DNA from 4 places in the Thioalkalivibrio versutus genome. Region 3 is predicted to be linked to each of the others. Evidence: predicted binding sites of a transcription regulator. Region 3 holds the regulator's gene; each other region holds the start of a gene.
What was found. Region 3 encodes FliA, which starts transcription of late flagellar genes. Its sites were predicted from a motif close to GCTAAAGTTNNNNNNNNNNCNGCCGATA; they were not measured.
Positions count from the first base shown of each region.

Region 1: TVD_RS07030 (flagellin) is a predicted target of FliA. The motif match lies at 2,626-2,653, and genes of this name have one in related genera.
Region 2: TVD_RS03890 (methyl-accepting chemotaxis protein) is a predicted target of FliA. The motif match lies at 953-980, and genes of this name have one in related genera.
Region 4: TVD_RS13335 (methyl-accepting chemotaxis protein) is a predicted target of FliA. The motif match lies at 758-785, and genes of this name have one in related genera.

Region 1 covers NZ_CP011367.1:1,519,465-1,524,655, reverse strand. Annotated here, with positions in the region: gene TVD_RS07055 (YIP1 family protein) at 1-249, shown strand, start outside; gene TVD_RS07045 (hypothetical protein) at 1,032-1,529, opposite strand; gene TVD_RS07040 (nucleotidyltransferase family protein) at 1,526-1,825, opposite strand; gene TVD_RS07030 (flagellin) at 2,732-4,132, shown strand; gene TVD_RS07025 (flagellar protein FlaG) at 4,395-4,631, shown strand.
Region 2 covers NZ_CP011367.1:815,289-820,479, forward strand. Annotated here, with positions in the region: gene TVD_RS03890 (methyl-accepting chemotaxis protein) at 1-892, opposite strand, end outside; gene TVD_RS03895 (hypothetical protein) at 1,149-1,769, opposite strand; gene TVD_RS03900 (alternative oxidase) at 1,851-2,480, opposite strand; gene TVD_RS03905 (rhodanese-like domain-containing protein) at 2,717-3,136, shown strand; gene TVD_RS03910 (hypothetical protein) at 3,302-4,231, shown strand; gene pyk (pyruvate kinase) at 4,318-5,191, opposite strand, start outside.
Region 3 covers NZ_CP011367.1:1,369,193-1,374,383, reverse strand. Annotated here, with positions in the region: gene TVD_RS06350 (chemotaxis protein CheA) at 1-675, opposite strand, end outside; gene TVD_RS06345 (protein phosphatase CheZ) at 720-1,496, opposite strand; gene cheY (chemotaxis response regulator CheY) at 1,592-1,972, opposite strand; gene TVD_RS06335 (RNA polymerase sigma factor FliA) at 2,014-2,781, opposite strand; gene TVD_RS06330 (MinD/ParA family protein) at 2,778-3,602, opposite strand; gene flhF (flagellar biosynthesis GTPase FlhF) at 3,589-4,833, opposite strand; gene flhA (flagellar biosynthesis protein FlhA) at 4,907-5,191, opposite strand, start outside.
Region 4 covers NZ_CP011367.1:2,867,494-2,872,684, reverse strand. Annotated here, with positions in the region: gene TVD_RS13340 (EAL domain-containing protein) at 1-565, opposite strand, end outside; gene TVD_RS13335 (methyl-accepting chemotaxis protein) at 843-2,462, shown strand; gene hypE (hydrogenase expression/formation protein HypE) at 2,533-3,537, opposite strand; gene hypD (hydrogenase formation protein HypD) at 3,534-4,622, opposite strand; gene TVD_RS13320 (HypC/HybG/HupF family hydrogenase formation chaperone) at 4,619-4,873, opposite strand; gene hypF (carbamoyltransferase HypF) at 4,878-5,191, opposite strand, start outside.

The sequences.
Region 1 (5,191 bases), 150 kb from region 3:
AAGGTCGTCGCGGCGTTCCCCTGGCCCTGGGGCAACGGCATCGCCTTGTTGCTGATCCTGTATTCCCTCTGGCTGCTCTACTGGTCGCTGCGCGAGATCATCGGCCTGCGCCGCGGCAACCGCATCGGCTTGTTCGTGGCCACGATCTTCTGCGGCGCCTTCATCACCCTGATCTTCGGCTGGCTCCTGATGGACCTGATCCCCGGCGCTATACCCGAGCACCGCATCGGCACCACCTGGCTGCTCTAGTCCGCGCCAGCCGTGGTGACCGGCGCCCGTGACTATCGCAGCAGTCGCCCCCCACACACACCGTCATCCCGGAAGCCGCGCAGCGGTTATCCGGGATCTCCGCCGTTGGGGGTGGCGCATACGTCGGGGTGTTCCCGCGTGTGGAGATCCCGGCTCTCCGCTCCGCTACGGCCGGGATGACGGGGAGGGGAGCGCTGCGGCCGGGGTGACGGCGAGGGTGTAGCCCGCCGGGACAAAGGCCAGGGGATGCGGGCTGGATGAATGCACGCACGTTCGGAATGACCACCCAACGCAGGAACGACCACCCCCCCGTCATCCCGGAAACCGCGCAGCGGTTATCCGGGATCTCCGTCGTTGGAGCCGGCACAAGCGTCGGGGTGTTCGCACGTGTGGAGATCCCGGCTCTCCGCTCCGCTACGGCCGGGATGACGGGGAGGGGAGCGCTGCGGCCGGGGTGATGGCGAGGGAGTAGCCCGCCGGGACAAAGGCCAGGGGATGCGGGCTGGATGGATGCACGCACGTTCGGAATGACCACCCAACCCAGGAACGACCACCCAACCCCGTCATCCCGGAAACCGCGCAGCGGTTATCCGGGATCTCCGTCGTTGGAGGTGGCGCAGACGTCGGGGTGTTCCCGCGTGGGGAGATCCCGGCTCTCCGCTGCGCTGCGGCCGGGATGACGAGGAGGCAAGCGTTGTGGCTGGGATGGCGGGGAGCGGCGCGGCCGGGCTAGAGTCGGGGCGGTCGGGATGATGCGAGGGATAGCCAGCGGCTTTGAGACCTTAAAGGCTGGCAGGTCCGATCTTCAGGTGGTCCTGCGCGTAGGTGCGCAGCGCGTGGTAGTCGGCGTGCATCTGGTCGGTGAAGCGGCAGGCGCGTTGGAGGGCCGGGGCCAGATCGGCGGGCCTCTCCATGTATTCATGGACCAGGCGGTTGCGCAGCTGGCGCATTTGTAGCCAGGCGTCGGCGTCCTGGATGAGGGCGAGCTTCTCCAGACGTGACAGGTTGTCGATGGCCGGGCCCGTGTTTTCCCCGGCGCAGGCAAGAAACGTGGGGACGAGCTTGTCCATGATGGTGTCTTGCATGCGGCCGAACTTCGCGCCGAAGGACTCCAGGCGATCGACCCCGGTGTCCGTGGCAAGGATGCCCTGAACGCGTTCGGGATCGACTGTGCAATCGCCTTCCAGCAGGCGTTCGCGCACGGCGAGCAGGTGCTCGTCCTCGCGATCAACTAGATCAATGAGCCGGGCGAGTCGTTGCTGTGGCGTTGTGGCGGTCACAGGGCGACACCCGTGCGGTCGGCATGCGTATCAATGGGGCGGGGCGGCGCGCCGCGCGGATGCACGACGATATCCACACGGCGTTCGCCCAGTTGGCGTTGCAGTGCCACGTACAGGCGCAGTTCCTGGTCCAGCAGTTCATCTGGTGTGCCGTCCGCCTCGATGTAGAGGTCGATGTCGCCGCCACGCGCGGCATCGTCCACGCGCGAGCCGAACAGCTTCACGCGAGCATCCGGCCCGAATGCACGGCGCACTTCCTCGCGGATGATCGTCTGTTGTTCGTCCGTCAGGCGCATCGCTCAAGTATATCAAGGCCCTGGGCCATATACCCGAACCGTCTCACCTCCGACCTCCACCACCGTCAGCCCGCGAACCAGCCGCGAATCCACCACCTCTGTCATTGCGAGGAGCACAGCGACGAAGCAATCGCTCGGGACAAGCAGAGTGCTGGATTAAAACGCCTTGCGCCCTGCCAGCCGATTGCCACGTCGCCTGCGGCTCCTCGCAATGACGGGACGTAATCGCCACCCTTGAGCGGCCGGGTCGCGGCCCTCGTTCCCGTACGAGCCTGCCACCCGTGTCATCCCGGAAACCGCGCAGCGGTTATCCGGGATCTCCGTCGTTGGGGGTGGCGCGCAGACGTCGGGGTGTTCGCGCGTGGGGAAACCCCGGCTCTCCGCTGCGCTGCGGCCGGGATGACGTGCAGGGGGCATTGCGGTCGGGATGACGGCGAGGAAGGGTGCCGACGGGATAATGGCGTGGATAGATGCAGGCACGTTTGGAATGGCCACCCATCCGTCGGATTGCCCACCCACCCCCGTCATCCCGGAAACCGCGCAGCGGTTATCCGGGATCTCCGCCGCTGAATGTGGCGCAGACGTCGGGGTGTTCGCGCGTGAGGAGATCCCGGCTCTTCGCTTCGCTACGGCCGGTGATGACGGACAGGGGCTGCGGCCGGGATGACCGAGAAGGCCATGGTGGGCGGAGTGCGATCCGGATGATGGCTGGGCATTGGTGCGGGGCGTTACGGTTTCGCGGCCGGAGGAACTGGGGGCGGCAAGGAATTGCCGCCGGTCGAAAAAAATTTCGATGCAGGGCTAAAGGTTCCTGGGTGAGGGTCGTTAAGGCTTCTGAGAGCGGGGATCAACCCGTTCACCAGAACCGCCCGAGGCGGTGACGAACGACTCTACAGGAGAGCGATCATGTCCCAAGTAATTAACACCAACGTTCTGTCCCTGAACGCGCAGCGTAACCTGAATAACTCCCAGGGCGCGCTGTCTCAGAGCCTGGAACGTCTGTCCTCGGGCCTGCGTATCAACAGCGCCAAGGACGACGCGGCCGGCCTTGCCATTTCCGAGCGTTTCACCACCCAGATCCGCGGCCTGAACCAGGCCGTGCGTAACGCCAACGACGGCATCTCCTTCTCGCAGACGGCGGAAGGCGCGCTGGGCACGATCGGTGACAACCTGCAGCGTATCCGTGAGCTGGCCGTTCAGGCCGGTAACGACACGAATTCATCGCAGGATCGCCAGGCGCTGAATAATGAGGTCTCCCAGCTTGTTGAGGAGATCAACCGTGTCGCGAATTCGACGCAGTTCAATGGTCAGGACATCCTGAATGGAACGCTGGAAGAATTGATTTTCCAGGTGGGCGCAAACCGTAACCAGACTATCGGTGTTGAAGGAGTGAACGCCCAGGGCTCGCAGCTCGGGGCTCAGGTGGCTGATGGCGCGGCGGCACTGCTGGGAGACTTCACCGACGGCCTGGACCTTTCTACTCTGGGCGGGGATTCTCTTTCGCTGCAGGGCATTGGTATCGATCTGACGGATCTTGACGCGGACGCCACGTCGCTCGCACAGGTGGTGAACCGGATCAATGATGCTTCGGCAGATTCCGGGGTTCGCGCTTCTCTGGCCCCTACCGCCGAAGCTACTTTGGCGGTAACGGATGCGACTGCTGATGGCACATTGAATATCAATGGTGTCAACATCGCGATTGCAAATGACGATGGTGCCGAAGAGATCGCCGCAAAGATCAATGACCTCTCGTCTCAGACCGGTGTGCGCGCTGATTTTAGTGGAGACGATCTGATCCTGGAGTCCAACTCGGATATCCAAATGTCGGTTACTGACGGTGGCGCTTTGGCAATCGAGGGTCTTACTACCGGAGATTCCGGTTCTATCCTGCGCGGCATTGAACTGTCCAGGGAGATTGGTGGGGACATCCAAATTGCGGGCAATGATTTCGCCCTTTTGGGTTTGAGCGCTGATGTTGACGAACAGGAATCGCTTTCGATGAATGATATCGATGTCCTGAGCCGGGAGGGAGCCACAGACACGCTGCGAGTTGTCGACTTTGCGCTAGACCAGGTCAATGGTCTTCGCGCTGAGCTCGGTGCGGTGCAGGTCCGGTTCGAAAACACCATCAGCAACCTGGAGATCTCCTCCGAGAACCTGTCCGCCGCACGTTCGCGGATCCAGGATGCGGACTTCGCGGCCGAGACCGCCGAGCTGACCCGCGCCCAGGTGCTGCAGCAGGCGGGTACCTCGGTGCTGTCGCAGGCCAATGCGGTTCCGCAGAACGTGCTGGCCCTGCTGCAGTAAGCTCGATCACTCGGGCTCTGGTTGAGGATGGATGGCGAGAGCGCCATCCATCCCATCTGAAGAGGACAGCGATATGAGTGATGGAATCGGAAATATCACATCACCGCTGGTTGCAGTGAACCCGCGCGGGGGCGAGGGGGCCAAGGCTCCTGGTTCCGGCGCGGGTCTTGTTCGTGGCGAGGGGCGGCCGGAGGCCGTGGCTCTACCGAGCAGTTCGCAGGAATCCGCGACTCGCAGCTCCACCGGACCGGCGATCGAGGCCATGGACATGGACGAGGTCAACCAGGTGGTCGAGTCGATCAATTCCTACCTGCAATCCACCAAGCGGGCGCTGGAGTTCAGCGTGGACGACAGCAGCGGCCGTACGGTGATTACGGTGATGGATGGAGAACGCGAAGAGGTGATCCGGCAGATCCCGCCGGAAGCCGTGCTGGCCCTGGTGGAACAGTTCCAGACCGAGCAGGAGCTCGGCGGAACGGGGCTGGCGGACAAGGCCTGACGGCTTCGTAGACCTGTAAGCGTGATGTTTAGTTAAGCTGGGCCCGGGAAGGGGTCCGGCTTTTTTCGTTGTGCCAGCATCAGCGAGCCGCAGATCCACGGCCCGCTGGCCCCTTTTCTGCCATCCGTGCCGCGGCCCCCTTGGCGTGATCCCGGCCGCAGCGAAACGAAGAGCCGGGATCACGGACGCCGGGACGCCCCGACGTCGGTGCCACCTCCAGCGACGGAGATCCCGGATAACCGCTGCGCGGTTTCCGGGATGACGCCGGCTGGGTGGCAAGCCCGAAGGTTCGTGTATACGGGCTCATGCGCGTGCCGTTTCCCGTCATCCCGGCCGGAGCGTAGCGGAGAGCCGGGATCTCACTACGTGCGAACACCCGGGCGTTTGTGCCATCTCCAGCGACGGAGATCCCGGATAACCGCTGCGCGGTTTCCGGGATGACGCGCTAGCTGGGTGGCAAGCCCGAAGGTTCATGTATACGGGCTCATGCGCATGCCGCTTCCCCACCATCCCGGCCGGAGCGTAGCGGAGAGCCGGGGTCTCACTACGTGCGAACACCC
Region 2 (5,191 bases), 550 kb from region 3:
AGCGCTGCTGGTCGATGTTCCCGTTGGTCTGGGTACTGACGGCGGACAGCTGTTCCGCGGCAGAGGCCATCTGGTCCGTCAGGGTGCGCAACTCGCGGATCGAGTCCTGGAATTGGTCGAGCATGCTGTTCAGGGCGCCTGCAGTGGCGCCGATCTCGTCGTCGGAGCGAACGTCGACCCGGCGCGAGAGGTCATGGTGCTCGGCGATCTCCGTGAGTGTCGCGCGCATCCGCGAGATCGGGAGTGCCACCGAGCGATACGTCCACACCCCGGTGACCACGACGATGATCAAGACCACCAGCATCAGCGCGCCGCTGCGCACCAGAACCTGGGTGTAGAACGCCGATACCCGCTCGGCCTCGGTCCCGGCAACATCGATCTGCAGGTCGACCAGCTGGGTAATCTGGTCGCTGATCGGATCGATGGTGTCGTACAGGGGACCGTTGAAGGCGTCGAGCTCGCCCTGGACATCGCCGGACATCCCGCCCAGAGCCTCCTCCAGGCGGTCCAGGTGGGCGTTGGCTGCGCGGAACAACCCGCGGGCACCATCAGCCAGTTCCTGCTCACGGGGCGTCAGGGTCGTGGCCAGGTAGGCGTCCCAGATCTCGGCGATCTCCTCTCGTGCCTCACGGACGTCGGCGAGTGCCTCTTCCGCCGTCATCCGTCCGGCGTCCGCCTTGTTGACCGCGTCGATGACCAGCACCGCATAGTTGTCGGCGATGGTCTTCAGCTGCTGCAGGGGTACGACGCGGTCGTGATAGATGTTCTGCACGCCCTCTTCGATGTTGGCTGTGCCGCGTGCGGCCAGGGCCGCCAACAGCAGGAGCGCGGCCACGGGTACCACGATGGTGATGACCAGCTTGGATCGAACAGAGAGCGAACGGAAATTCATGGGCGGTCCTTGTGAGGCCTGTATTGGGAGCAGCCCGCAACCTCGGGCCATGACCACTGTAAACGGCCTGGCCGGCCAAACCTTGAGATGGATCACCCGTGGCGACGTCCGCCAGCAGTCCACTCCCAGCCGGTTCGAATGGGTGTCGGGTTTGCGCGGTTGGCGGCGTACTTGCCGGGGGTTCAGCGGCGTTTTCTGCGGGGCCGACTGACGAAGCAAAAGGCAAGGTTTGACCCCGAAGGTCTCGCGTTCTATTTCATCTCGCGGACGGTCCGGACGACAGGGTCTCGCGGATGCGCCGCACGTCGCGCACATACTCCAGCATGGCCGTCATGGCATCGGCGAACAGGTAGGCCGCGAACAGGACCAAACCGCCCGCGAACAACCCGGCGAGGGGCCAGAGGATCGCCGTCAGGATGGCCAGTCCCCAGCTCGCCGGTTCCACCAGCTCGGCTTCAAGGCCGAACGCGGCCACCGCGGTGCCCGCAAAGGGCTCCACCGCTGTCAGGGAGATGACCGACAACGCCAGCGCGAGCAGCACGAAGGCAATCGCCAGCAGCTCGCCGACCAGCCGTGTGCAGACGACAACGCAGGTGATGGCGGGATAGTCCCGCGTCTCCAGCGCGCCCAGTGCGCGGGCCCTTCGCCACAGGAGCACGACCCAGGCCAGCACTGCAACGGCAAAGAGGGCCTGCAGCAACACCAGGGATGCGACCGGCCAGGGCACCTGCGCCGTTTCCTGTGCCAGCGTCCAGAGCGTCACCGATGTCAGTAGCCCGCCCAGGCCCGTCAGGACCGCGATACCGCGCAGCCCCCATCCCGCCAGCCGCTGCAGGGGGAGTGCGCCCTCGGTCCCGCCGGTTGTCTCGTCGTTCACGGCCGTCTCCCTGTCGTTCGCATACGGCCACACGATAGTGCCCGAAAACCGGCCCCGTCAGGTCGTGGGAGAGCGCCCGGGTCAGTCTTTCTTGCCGAGCAGGTCGGCGAAGCCGTGGTTAACGTCCCGGTGGCCTGCCTCGTCGGCGCGTACCGCGCGGATCACGTCGGACAGGCGAGCATCTTCCGGAAGGTTCCAGTACTGGATCGCGCGTTCCGGCGCGGCGACGTTATCGAGCCCGCCGGACTCCACTTCCTCCAGGTACTCGGTGTAGCTGACGACCGCTTCCTCTTCGAAGTAGCCTACGATCCGGTGCGCCGTACGCGACGAGATGATGTAGATCATAAAGAACAACGTGTAGAAAAAGCCCTGCGCCAGGATGATCAGGAAGCGCTCCAGCCAGTTGGGCGAGGTGATCTCGATGAAGGTGAGCAGGTGCATGCGCTCGTTCTCGGCCTCGTCCATCAGCGTGCGGATCCAGCCGTGGTCATCCTCCATGCGCCGCAGCGAGCGCAGGTGCTGCAGCGTGGCGCCCACCATGCCGGGGACGCCCGCAACCGTCTCCAGGACCACGGCGCGGTGTCCGTAGCGCCGGGCAAAGAAGGTGTCGGCGAAGAATCGCATCAGCGAGGTAAAGCCCCGTGCGACGCGGTCGGAGAAATCCCGGGGTTCGTGGTGGCGGCTCAGGTCGATATCGCGGTCGTTCGGCATGCTGCCCCTAACGCTGATCAGTGCGCCGTTTCAGGCGGCAGGTATCCATGGAGCATAGAACCCGCCGTCTGAAATGTCGTGGGGCCGCTTCACAGAGCGTGAAACCCCATGCATGACAGAAGCCCGGACCGGGTTTCTGATGTCCAATGTCGAGGTTGTGGATCGGGCGGTGCAATCGGGGGAACCGGGAGCCGAGAAGGCGGCCTCAGAGAGAGGCGAACATCAAAGGAGAACGCATGGCGAACGAAACGAGCAAGCCGCAGCTGGAGATCAGCGTGAACGCGGCGCGCGAACTGGTCGATATCGGCCTGGCCGTGTTGCTGGATATCCGTCAGCCCTTCGAACTGGAGCTGGAAGGCGCGGTAGAAGGTGCCGTCCCTGTGCCCCTGTTCCGCCTGAAGCAGCTGCTGGGTCGCGAGCTGTCCGAGGAGGAACAGGAACTGCTGGATGCGGACGAGCCGGACGAGCGGGATTTCCAGCACTTCATCTCCCTGATCAACCGCCACCACGTCACCCAGGACCAGATCCTGCTGTGCCTGTGCAACAGCGGCCGCCGCAGCCTGCGTGCCGCAGAGCTCCTGCGGGACCTCGGGTATGCACGCTGCCTTTCCGTCCGGGAAGGTTTCCGCGGCTGGACCAGCAAGGGAGACACATGATCCATGGGCATGTTCGCCAGTGCTGATCGCGGATATGGGCTATCTAAGGAGGTGAGCGGGGGCGATTTCGCCTCAATGGTCACCGTTTCGGGCCCTGACCCGGGGCCGACCCCGTCATGACCGTCAACGGGCGCCGGCCGGGTGATTCTACGGAGGGGCGCTGCCATGCTGCGACTGCCGGCCGTTCCGTTTGCCCACCAATCCTGGTGCTGTCGACTGCACATCGGCGCGCTTGTCGGGTTGGTTCTGCTTGTCGGAAGCCCTCTACTGGCGCATGCGGATGGCGCCGAAGACTGGCTGGCCGCCATTGCCGAATCACCGCTGGGCGAGCCGATTGCCGTTACCTCCACGGTGCAGGGCGGCGTCGTCGAGGGGGCGGTGCACGCCCGGCTGCCGTATTCGTTTGCGCTGGTGGCCAGTGAGCTGGAAGCGCTTTCGGCGTGGTGCGAAATCACCGTCCTGCACATCAACATCAAGAGCTGCGTCTACCGCGAGGGGGCGGACGCCTTGCTGCACCTGTACGTGGGCCGTGCGCGTTACGAGCAGGCGGAGTATGCAGAGCGTGTGGAGCTCGTCAGGCGGTCGGCCCAGATGGGTGAGGACTGGCTGCTGATCGAGCTGGAGGGCGATCGTGGGCCCTACGGAACCCGGGATTACTCCATCGTCGTCCACGTCGTGCCGCACGACACGGGGACCCTCGTCAACCTCGAGTATTCGTTGCGCTTCGGGGTGATTGCCCGGCTGGCCGCGCTCGTCTACCTCGCCACCGGGGGACGCGAGCGGGTGGGTTTCACCGTGGTCGGTTACGAAAACGGCGAGCCACAATACGTCGGCGGCCTGGAAGGCATGATCGAGCGCACCGTCATGCGCTTCTATCTTGCACTGCAGGCCTGGCTCGACGTCCGCGACCGGCCGGCTCAGGAGCTCCTTTTGGCCCGCCTGGAACGCTGGTTCGACCTGACCGACGAATACCCGCGCCAGCTACGCGAGCTGGACCGCGAGACCTACCTCGAGCAGAAGCAACGCGAGTACGCGAACCAGCAGAGGCTGCAGGATGCCCCACCGCCCCGCCGGCGCATCCTGCCCCTGGATTGACGGGCTATCCGAATCTCCTTGACCTTGCAGCTCGGCCAGGAGGCGGGTGTCGTGTTCTTCCGTCTTCGGCCGCACGGGGGTGTGGGTCAGGGGTGCTCCGGTGCGTTGGCGTATTGCTGGCGGGGGCGGTCGAGTTCGAGCAGTTCCAGGCGGTGGTTGCCGGTCGGATGGGGCCCCGAGGGGCCCTGGACGAGGAGGGCGAGGCCGTCGTCGATGCCGTGCTCGGTGAGCCACTGGCGCGCGAAGTCGTTCCAGTCGGCGCGGTCCTCGGCGACATCCACGGGGTGGACACCGTAGGAAAACTGCAGGCCCTGGGCGGTGGCCGGGTTCGGGGTGAAGGCGGCGATCCAGCAGGGCAGGCGCAGGCGGGCGATACGCCGGGCGGTGGCGCCACTGGCCGTAGGCGCCAGGGTGACCCGTGGCAGGCGCCGCTGCGCGGTGTGCAGTACGCTGCGCGCGATGAGGTCGACGGCTCGGTCAAGACCTGCCTCGTCAGGGTCGTCCGGGCCGTCGGCGCCGATGCCGCCGTCGCGTTCCGGTTCGATGGAGCGGGCAATGGCCGCCAGCATCGCCACGGCCTCCACCGGGTACAGCCCCATCGCCGACTCGGCGGAAAGCATCACGCAGTCGGTGCCGCCGAGGATGGCGTTGGCGACGTCGGTGGCCTCGGCGCGGGTAGGGCGGCGCGAGGCGACCATGGACTCCAGCATCTGGGTGGCGGTGATCACCGGGCGGTTGTGCCGGTTGGCGCGTCGGGTGATGCGCCGCTGGGCGAGGGCAATGCGCGCGATCGGGATCTCCACTCCGAGATCCCCGCGTGCCACCATGATGCCGTCGGCGGCCTCGAGGATGCTGTCGAGTTGCTCCAGCGCGGCGGCGCGCTCGATCTTGGCGATGATGAAGGGGGCGTAGTCCAGTGCTTCTGCCGCCTTGCGCACCGCAAGGATGTCGTCGCCGTCG
Region 3 (5,191 bases):
GGCCTGCAACTCGTCCAACAAATTCTCGAACTCGTCGTCGCTGATCAGATCACCGCCCGAGTCGTCGCTGGCCCCGGCGCCGCCCGACACGGCCGCGTCCACGGGTGCCGGGGCGCCGTCACCATGCAACGTATCCAGCAGGGCCTCGAACTCGTCGTCCGTGATCTCCTCCCCGCCGCCCACCATGGCGTCGCCGGGGGCCGAGGCCTGTGGCTCGGGGACGGGCTCGGGGACGGGCTCCGGTTCAGGCGCGGGCGGCGCCGTGGCGGTATCTCCGGCCACGTCTTCGTTTTTTGCCATGCGCCGCAGGTCCTCGACCACCGCGGCATCGGCGGGGGTCGGGTCCACGCCGGAGCGCAGATCCCCGAACATGACGTTCAGGGAGTCCAGCACGCGGAGCATGGTGTCCATCAGATGGCTATCGGCCCGGCGTTCGCCGTTGCGCAGCAGATTGAAGACGTCCTCGGCGTGATGACACACCGTCACCAGCGGATCCAGGCTCAAGAACCCGGCGCCCCCCTTGATGGTGTGGAAGCTTCGAAAGACCGCATTCAACAGATCCCGGTCGTCCGGATTCTGTTCCAGGTCGATGAGTTGCTCGTTGAGCCCCTCCAGCAGTTCCCCGGCCTCGATCAGGAAGTCCTGAAGGATTTCGTCATTGGGGTCGATGGCCATTCAGTCTCTCCGGTCCCGTGGCGCCAGTCGTATGGGGGGCACTGCTAGAAGCCCAGGCTTGATAGCAGATCGTCCACCTCGTCCTGTCCTTGAACGACATCTGCGCTGGAATCTTGAGTCTTGGGCACACTGGGGCCGTGGCCCTTGCGGTCCGCCTCGCGGTCTTCTTCGCCACGCTCCAGGGACGCTTCGGCCGCTTCGACCTGCTCCATGCGCCCGCTGGAGAGCCGAATCAGGGTAACGAGGTTCTCTTCGAGGTCGGTCACCAGCTGGATCACGCGGCGAATCACCTGGCCGGTAATGTCCTGATAACTTTGTGCCATCAACACCTCGGAGAGCAGCCGCCGCAATTCCTCGGCGTCCTCGCCCGCCTGCCCGAAGAAGCTGTCCAGCTCACGCGCGAAATCGCGGAATTCGTCCACCGAGAGCTGCCGGTTGCGAAAGCGCGTCCATTTGGCGGTCAAGTCGGCCGCCTGCTGGCTGAACGACTCGGCGATCGGCAGGCTCGATTCGATGGCGCCCATCGTGGCGTGCGCGGCCTGCTCGGTCATGGTGACCACGTAGTTCAGGCGTTCCTTCGCATCCGGGATCTCCGCCTGGGTCAGCTCTACCAGGCGCGAGTCGCCACGGAAGCTTTGCAAGGCCTCGTGAAGGTCGCGCGTCAGCTTGCCCAGTTCGTCGAAGAGCTCGCGGTCGTAAGGACGCGCTAGATCCTGCACCAGCGCGCGTGCCGCCGCGTCGTCGCCCGCCTCGAGCGTCTGCACCAGTTGCCGGGCCAGCTCGAGCTGGCCGTCGCGTGGGGGGTGTTCCTGTTCAGTCATGAGGAGCCTCTTGCTGGTACGGCGCCGAAGGAGCCGGGTCACGTCTACCCGCGCAAGCGAGACGGACGTCGTCCGTATTCATCACTGGGCGATGCTTAGCCCTGTGCTTCAATACGTTCGAAGATCTTGTCGATCTTTTCCTTCAGCGTTTCGGCGGTAAACGGCTTGACCACGTAACCGTTCACACCTGCCTCCGCAGCCTCCACGATCTGGTCGCGCTTGGCCTCGGCCGTCACCATCAGCACCGGCATCGACTTCAGGTTGGCATCCGCCCGGACGGCCTTCAGCAGGTCGATGCCCGGCATATTGGGCATGTTCCAGTCGGTAATCAGGAAGTCGAAATCACCATTTTGCAGCATCGGCAGCGCGGTGCTGCCGTCGTCGGCTTCCTGCGTATTATTGAAGCCAAGATCGCGCAAGAGGTTCTTGATAATGCGCCGCATCGTGGAAAAATCGTCCACGATGAGAATTTTCATTCCCTTGTCCACACGTCACTCCGGGATTCGTAAGGTGAGTTTTAGAATAACTGCAAAGCCGTGCCGTCTTCGAGCCACGACCCCATGCGCGCGCGCAGCCGGATGACCGCCTGGCTGCGAATCTGGCTCACGCGCGACTCGGTCACGCCCAGAACAGCCCCGATCTCGCGCAGATTCAGTTCTTCGGTGTAATACAGCGACAGCACCAGGCGTTCGCGTTCAGGCAGATCCCCAAGGGCCTCGGCCAACTCCTCGCGAAACTCGCCAGCCTCAAGGCTACGCGACGGAGAGACTTCCTGCCCCTCGATCACACGATCGGCCCCGTCATCCCCGCCACCCAGATCGTCCAGCGCAAACAGATGGGCCCCGGCATGGTCCTTGAGCATGTCGTAATAGTCATCGATCGCCACGTCCAGCTCGGCCGCCACTTCGCTCCCACGCGCCGCACGCCCCTCACGGGCCTCGACACTCTGGATCGCGGCGGCAATACGCCGGCTGTTGCGGTGCACCGAACGCGGCGTCCAGTCACTGCGACGCAATTCGTCGATCATCGCACCGCGGATGCGGATTCCGGCGTAGGTGGCAAAGGTCGCCCCCTGCCCGCCCTCGAACTGCCGCGCCGCCTCCAGAAGGCCGATCATGCCGGCCTGGATCAGATCATCGACCTGGACCGAGGCCGGCAGACGGGCCATCAGGTGGTGCGCGATGCGATGCACCAGTTCAACGTGATCGGCAATCAACTTCTCGTGTCCACCGGTCGCGGTGGACGTCGCCTGGTAGCCGGAAAGTCGATTACGCGTCGTCATCATGCACTCTGCAGCATTCGTTCCACGAAGAACCCGACGCCCCCGTGGTCACCCCCACCAACCGGCCAGCGGTCCACCGTGCGTGCCAGTTCGGCAAACGCCTTGCCGGCCGGACTGCCGGGATACTGCTGAACCACCGGTGCCCTTTTCTGCACGGACTTGCGCAGATGTTCGTCCATCGGGATATAGCCGGCCAGATCCAGGACCACCTCCGGCAGGTAATTGCCACAGACGGTATTGAGTTTCTGCATCAGCCGCTCCGCACCCTCGCGTCCGCTGACCATGTTGGTGACCATGCGGAAACGCCGCAGCCCGTGGTCACGATGCAGCACCTTGATCAGGGCATAGGCATCGGTAATCGAAGCCGGCTCGTCGCAGACCACCACAAGGGTCTCCTGTACCGCCCGGCAGAACGAAGTCACCGACTCCTGCAGGCCTGCAGCAGTGTCCACGATCAGGACATCCAGCGGCTTGCGGTAGGCGCTGAAGGCATGGATCAGCCCCGCGTGCTCGGCCGGCGTAAGATTCGCCATCGCCGCGATACCGGAGGCCGACGGGACCACCTTCACCCCGTCCGGCCCCTGAACCAGGACATCGTCCAGGCTGTCCACGGCGCCGGTCACCAGGTCGTGCAGGGTGCGCTCCGGGCGCATCCCGAGCAACAGGTCCACGTTGGCCAGGCCCAGATCCGCATCGAACAGCATCACCTCGCGGCCCAACCGGGCCAGGCCGACCGCCAGATTGACCGACACGTTGGTCTTGCCCACGCCGCCCTTGCCCGAGGCGACCGCAATGACCTTCAACGGCTTGTTAGTGCGTGGCATAACGCCCCTTTCCAACCGGCTGAATCAGTTCCAGTGTGGCCGGCTCGGCCCCCTGCGCCGGGCGCAGCGGCGAGCGCGAGCGTCGCGGCGCTTCCATTTCGGCCAGCCGTTCGGCGGCCCAGGTCTCGCGGGCATTGCCACCCGCCTGCGCACCCTCGGCATCGTCGTCCAGTGCCAGGCGGGTCAGATACCCCGTATCGACCCGGTGAAAATCCTCGGCGATGCGCTGGCCATCGCTTACAAACCCAAGCCCCAGGTGCTGGTCCAGCAGGACCGACAGGACCTCGCCCAGCTGTTCTGCCTCGTCCAGTTTGGTCAGCACCAGCGCCGAGGGATCCGCCTTGCGAAACGCGTCCAGCACCCGCCGCAAGGTACTGCCCTGGGTCGTGGCCGACACAACCAACCAGCTCTCGGCACGGATATCCGGCGGCAGATGCGCGAACAGCGACTCCTCCTCCACCGCGCGCGGCGCCTGCCCGGCGGTATCCACCAGGATCAGGTGGCCATCGTCCACGCGCCGCGCCAGATCGCGCAGTTCGCGCGCATTCTGCAGCACGCGCACCGAGATCCCCGCCATCTGTGCAAAGGCTTGCAGCTGCCGTGTGGCACCGATGCGCTGGCTGTCCAGGGTCACCAGCGTAACCGAATCCGGTCCCATCCGACGGATCTGGCGCAACGCGATCCGTGCCAGCGTGGTGGTCTTGCCGACACCGGTCGGCCCCACCATCGCCAGCAGCCCGCCCTCGTCCAGGATCGCCGGGCGATGCGTGGCAATCGCACCCGAAAGCCGCGCGCGGAGACGCTCCCAAGCCTGCTCGGGGGAGCTGTCATCGAGGATGCTGCCCGCCAGGCTGCGGGCCAGCGATTCACTGAAGCCGCGGTCGATCAGGCGGACCTTGCATTCGGCCGCCAGGGGGTGACGGGCCGCCCAGCGAGCCTCGTCACTCTCCGCATACTGACGCGTCATCAAGCTGCGCAGGTCACGCAACTCCTGGCGCATCGCGGTGAGCTCGGGATCGGCCGGCCACGAAGGGGCCGCCGAATTCGGGGCGCGGTCGGCGGTTCGCGCCTCGCGGGCCGGCTTTGCGGCCTCCGGCTCGCGCACCGGCTCCGAGGACTCGCCATCCTCCAGGGCGGCGACCACCTCCAACCAGCCATCCACCCGGCGACTGGAGAGGATCACGGCATCCTCTCCCTGTTGTTCGCGCACCTGACGCATGGCGTCGCGCATGTCCCGGGCCCGATATCGTCTGACATTCATGCTTTGATCTCCTGCGCCGCTCACGCGGCGGAACCCCTATGTCTCATGCGGACTGCTTCGCCGTTTCTTCCTGACCGACCGTGGCCACTACCCGAATCCGCCGGTTGTCGGGGATCTCGGTAAACGCCAGGACGGTCAGGCTGCGAACCGCGCCGCGCAACCAGCCGGCAATCCAGGAACGGATCTCCGGTGCCACCACCAGGATCGCCGCTTGGCCGGCCGTCTCCTGGCGGCGCGCCGCGTCCGCAACCGAACGCTGCAACCGTTCCGCCAGCCCGGGCTCCAGTCCAACCGTGCCACCCGAGCTGCCCTGCAGGGACTTATGCAA
Region 4 (5,191 bases), 1.5 Mb from region 3:
TAGGTTGATACCGTTCTCCGTTTTCCAGGAAGCGATCCAGCAAGCGCGGAATGGCCAGGGCCATGCTGGCCATGATTATGGCCACGGCGATCGACAGGGCGAAAAGCGCGGGCTGGTGCAGCATGTCGGCATCCACGATCATGCCGCTCATGCCGATATAGTGCATGGCGCCGATGCCGACCCCCATCAGGCTCCCGCCCAGCGCAATTGCCTGTACCGAGACGCACGGCGCGCGCAATACCTGCAGGGCGACGTAACCGGCCGCAATGGCCGGCAGCACGGAAGCCATGGTGATGCCCAGGTGGTATTCGATTTCCAGGGGCAGCTGGAACGCCACCATGCCGATGAAGTGCATGGTCCAGACGCCGACCCCCATTGCGATAGCGCCGTTGATCTGCCAGCCGATGCGCGCGGCCCGCGCGGTGGTGTTCCGGATCAGGTCAACGTGGCTGATGCTCGCGTAAGCCGCCAGGATCGCGATAGCCAGCGATACCACCACCAGGGGCGCCGAGTGACTGCCACGATAGGCTAGCTCTCCAAGCGCGTCTGTCGTGGCGAAATTCATCGCGGCATTCTGCGGACGTCCCGGGTCAAACGCCAGCCAGGGCGCAACGGGTAATGGCTCAGTCGCCTTTCCCTAAGCATTGCCTGGAGGCCCGCACGAGCCGCCTGGCTACGGGCGCTCGGCGGGAAGTGTCACGATCGGGCATGGCAAGATCGCGCGCCCTGAGGCGTGAGCCCGGAGCGGGGCGGTTGATCTTCAGTATTCGTTCCGACGGCCGATAAGGTAGAAGGCGGTTTTATCGCCACGTTTATTCGCACAGCCAAGGAATGCCAACAACATGATCTCTCTGCAGACGATTCGCGGTCGCATGATCGCGACGGTCTTGATTACCACGGCCCTGATTGCCATTGCGGTCGGTGTGACGCTGCGGGGCGTGCAGAACGTCGAGGCTGAATTCACGACGTACCTGGACGAGAACGAGGCGCGGATGTCCGCCCTGAACACCATGTTCGGGGATGGTCTGCTGGGGGGTATTGCCACGCGGAACCAGATCTTCAATCCGGACCTGGAATTACCGCCGCAGGTGGTGGCGGGCACGGCCGAACGTTTTGAAGGGGCGCTTTCGTTCCTGCGGGATGTCGCGGTCCGGCAGGACGTCATTGCCAGTCTGGACACGATCGAGGCGAACTGGGCGCAGGTGCAACGGGCTCGTCTGAATGTGCTCGATCTGGCGCGTGCCGGTGAGGTGGACGAGGCCTCGCGATTGCTCGCCGAAATCGAGAACCCGGCATGGCGCCCGATCCGTCAGGAAATCCAGGCGCTGACCGAGACCGAGGAGGCCGCCACGGAGGCCGCCCGGGAGCGTGTGCAATCCCAGGTGGAGGCGGCGTTCATCAGCGGTCTTGGGGCCGGTGTGGCGGCGGTCGTTGTTTCGGCGGGTATCAGCCTGTGGATGGCGATGATGCTGGCGCGGCGTATGCGCAAGGTGCAGGGCATGGCGGATGACCTGGCGGCGGGAGACGGCGACCTGACCAAACGCATCGAGGTGGAAGGCCGGGACGAGCTGGCGGAGCTTTCTCGCAGTTTCAATGCGTTCGTCGACAAGGTGCACCAGCTGGTGCGTCAGGTGTCGGGTTCGACTTCTCAGGTGGCCGCAGCCGCCGAGGAACTGGCCACAGTCACCCGGGAGTCGGATGCGGCCGTGCAGCGCCAGGGTTCGGAAACCGACCAGGTGGCCACTGCGATGAACGAGATGACCTCCACGGTTCAGGAGGTCGCCCGGAACGCGATGGGGGCTTCGGAGTCCGCCAACTCGGCGGACGACGAGACGCGCTCCGGATCGGCCGTGGTTAGTGAAACCCGCAGCGCGATCGAGAAACTTGCCGGCGAGGTGGAAACAGCTGGGGCGGCGATCGAGGAAGTAGGCCGGGATTCCGAGTCCATCAGCAAGGTCCTCGAGGTCATCAAGGAAGTCGCGGAGCAGACCAATCTTCTGGCATTGAACGCGGCGATCGAGGCGGCCCGCGCCGGTGATCAGGGCCGTGGATTCGCGGTGGTGGCTGACGAGGTGCGTTCGCTCGCCAGCCGCACGGAACAATCGACTCAGGAGATTCAGGGCATGATCGAGCGCCTGCAGTCGGGTACGCGTCATGCGGTCGGTGTGATGGAAAAGAGCCGGACCCAGGCGGGGCAGTCCGTCGACAAGGCCGGGGAGGCTCAGGCTGCACTGTCTCGCATCCAGGAGGCCGTGGGCCAGATCCGCGACATGAATACCCAGATCGCCAGTGCCGCGGAGGAGCAATCCGCCGTGGCCGAAGAGATCAACCGCAACGTTACCAATATCAACGACATCGCCACCGAGGTTTCGACGGGATCGCGCCAGACGCAGTCCGCCGGCGACGAGCTGGCCCGCCTGGCCGCCGAGTTGCAGCGCCTGGTGGGGCAGTTCCGCGTTTAGGGCAGGCGGCCCTGGCACCGCTGGGGCTCGCGCCTGAGATCCCTGTCATTGCGAGTCGTGTACGACGACTTCAGCAGATCCGGGGCAGCTGTTCGCCGGCCGGCAGGATGACGCGGCGTTCCACCCCCGTCGCCAGGCGCCGGATCACCGCCGGTTCGCCCGCCTCGGCACGGCCGATGGCGACGGCGCCGGCCGTCTCCGGACGCGCCTGAAGGATCGCCAGCGCCCGGGTTGCTGCGGGTTCCGGAACGGCCACGAGGAAGCGTCCTTCGCAAGCCGAATGCAGGGGATCCAGCCCGAGGATCTCGCAGGCCCCGCGTACATCGTCGCGCACCGGTATCGCGGTATCGTCCAGTACCAGGCGGCAGCCGGAGGCGTCGGCCAGCTCCTTCAGGGCGGCGATCGCACCGCCGCGGGTGGGGTCGCGCAGCGCGCGGACTGGCACGCCGGCGGCCAGTAGTGCGGCCACGGCCCCGGCGACCGATGCGCTGTCACTGGGGATCGGCGGGTCCAGGGCCAGGTTTTCGCGGGCGGCGAGGATTGCGACACCATGGCGGCCAAGATCGCCACTGGCGAGCAGTACATCACCGGGCCGGATCGCGCCCGGCGTGATCTGCACGCCTTCGGGCACGACGCCCACCCCGCTGGTGCTGATGTAGACCCCGTCGCCGCGCCCGGCCTCCACCACCTTGGTGTCGCCGGCGACCACCCGCACGCCGCATTCCTCTGCGGCCGCCTGCACCGAGGCGAGGACGCGCCGCAGGTCGTCCAGCGGCAGCCCCTCCTCCAGGATCAGGCCGAGGGTCAGCCACAGGGGGCGCGCCCCGGCCATCGCCAAGTCGTTGATCGTACCGTGCACCGCGAGCCGGCCGATGTCGCCACCCGGGAAGAACAGCGGCCGCACCACGAAGCTGTCCGTCGTCATGGCCAGGCGCCCGCCCGGGGCGTCGAGCACGGCAGCATCGGGGGCGGCGAGGGCCGGGATGCCCAGCGCTGGCAGGATCACCTCGTCCAGCAGCTTCGCCTGCATCCGCCCCCCGCCGCCATGCGCGAGGCGTACGACGTCGGTGGTCATGCCTCGCCCCGATAGTGCAGGTAGGCCGCGCAGGCCCCCTCGGAGGAGACCATGGGCGCGCCCAGCGGGGTATCCGGCGTGCAATCGCGGCCGAAGGCGGGACAGTCGGTGGGGCGGCGCAGTCCGCGCAGCACCTCGCCGGCGATGCAGGGGCCATCCCCGGTCGCCTCGGGTGTGACGAGCCCGAAACGGGCCACGGCGTCGAACCGGGCGTATTCCGAGCGCAGCCCGAGGCCGCTGGCGGGCAGGCGTCCCATGCCACGCCATTCGCGCTCGACCGGCTCGAAGACGCGAGAGACCGCAGCGCGCGCGGCTGCGTTGCCGTCGTCCGGCGCGGCCCGGCCGTAGCGGTTCTCCACCCGGGCCGCGCCGCGTTCCAGTTGCTCCACGCAGGCGTGGATCCCGGCCAGCAGGTCCACCGGCTCGAAGCCGGTCACCACGATCGGGACCCGGAAGCGTTCGGCGATCGCGTGATAGGCGGCCGCCCCCTCCACCGTGCAGACATGGCCGGCGGCCAGGAAGCCCTGGATGCGGTTGTCCGGGTCGGCCAGCAGGGCCTCCATCGCCGGCGGTACCAGCGAGTGCGAGACCAGCAGCGACACGTTGGCCAGGCCCAGGGCCTCGGCCTGCAGCACGGCGATTGCGGCGGCCGGGGCGGTGGTCTCGAAGCCCACCGCCAGCAGCACGACCTCGCGCTCCGGGTGTTCGCGCGCCAGCGCCACCGCATCCAGCGGCGAGTAGATCACGCGCACCTCGCCCCCGGCCGCGCGCGCCGCGTTCAGGTCCCCCAGCGCCCCGGGCACGCGCAGCATGTCGCCGAAGGTGCAAAGCATCACCTCCGGGTGGCGGGTCAGCAGTACCGCCTGGTCCAGGGTCTCGGCCGGGGTCACGCAGACCGGGCAGCCGGGCCCGTGGATGAGCTCGACGGCGTCCGCCAGCAGTTCATCCAGGCCATGGCGCAGGATCGCGTGGGTCTGGCCGCCGCAGACCTCCATCAGCGTCCAGCGCCGGGTGCAGGTGGCGCGGATCGCTTCCACCTGGCGCAGGATCAGGGCCGGGTCGCGGTATTCGTCCAGGTGCTTCACGGGCCCTCCGGGGCGGGCGGGTCGTGCGCGGGGATTTCGCGCAGGGCCGCCAGGGTGCGTTCGGCAGCGGCCTCGTCGAGGGTGGCGATCGCGATGCCGGCGTGGACCAGCACGTAGTCGCCGGGCCCGGCCTCGGGGGTGCAGGCCAGCGAGATCACGCGCGTGACGCCACCGAAGGCCACGCGCGCCTGGCGGAACAGCGGGTCGTCGCCGTCCACGCTGTCGATACGACCGGGGATGGCAAGGCACATGGGCTCAGTCTCCGTTCGGGGGCACCGCGGCCCGGCGCCCGATCACCGCCTGGCCCAGCGCCAGCCCGCCGTCATTGGGCGGGATGCGTTGCGGCCACAGCGGACGGAAGCCGGCGGCCTGCAGCGCGTCCACGCATTGTTGCAGCAACCACCGATTCTGGAAGCATCCGCCGGTCAGCGCCACGGTTGCATGCCCCCCGGCCCGGGCGGCGTCGACCGCGAATCCGGCCAGCGCCCCGTGCAGGCGGGCCGCCATGCGTCCGGGTGTCGCCGCGCCGGCATGATCGGCCAGCAGGGCGGCGACCAGCGGGCCCCAGT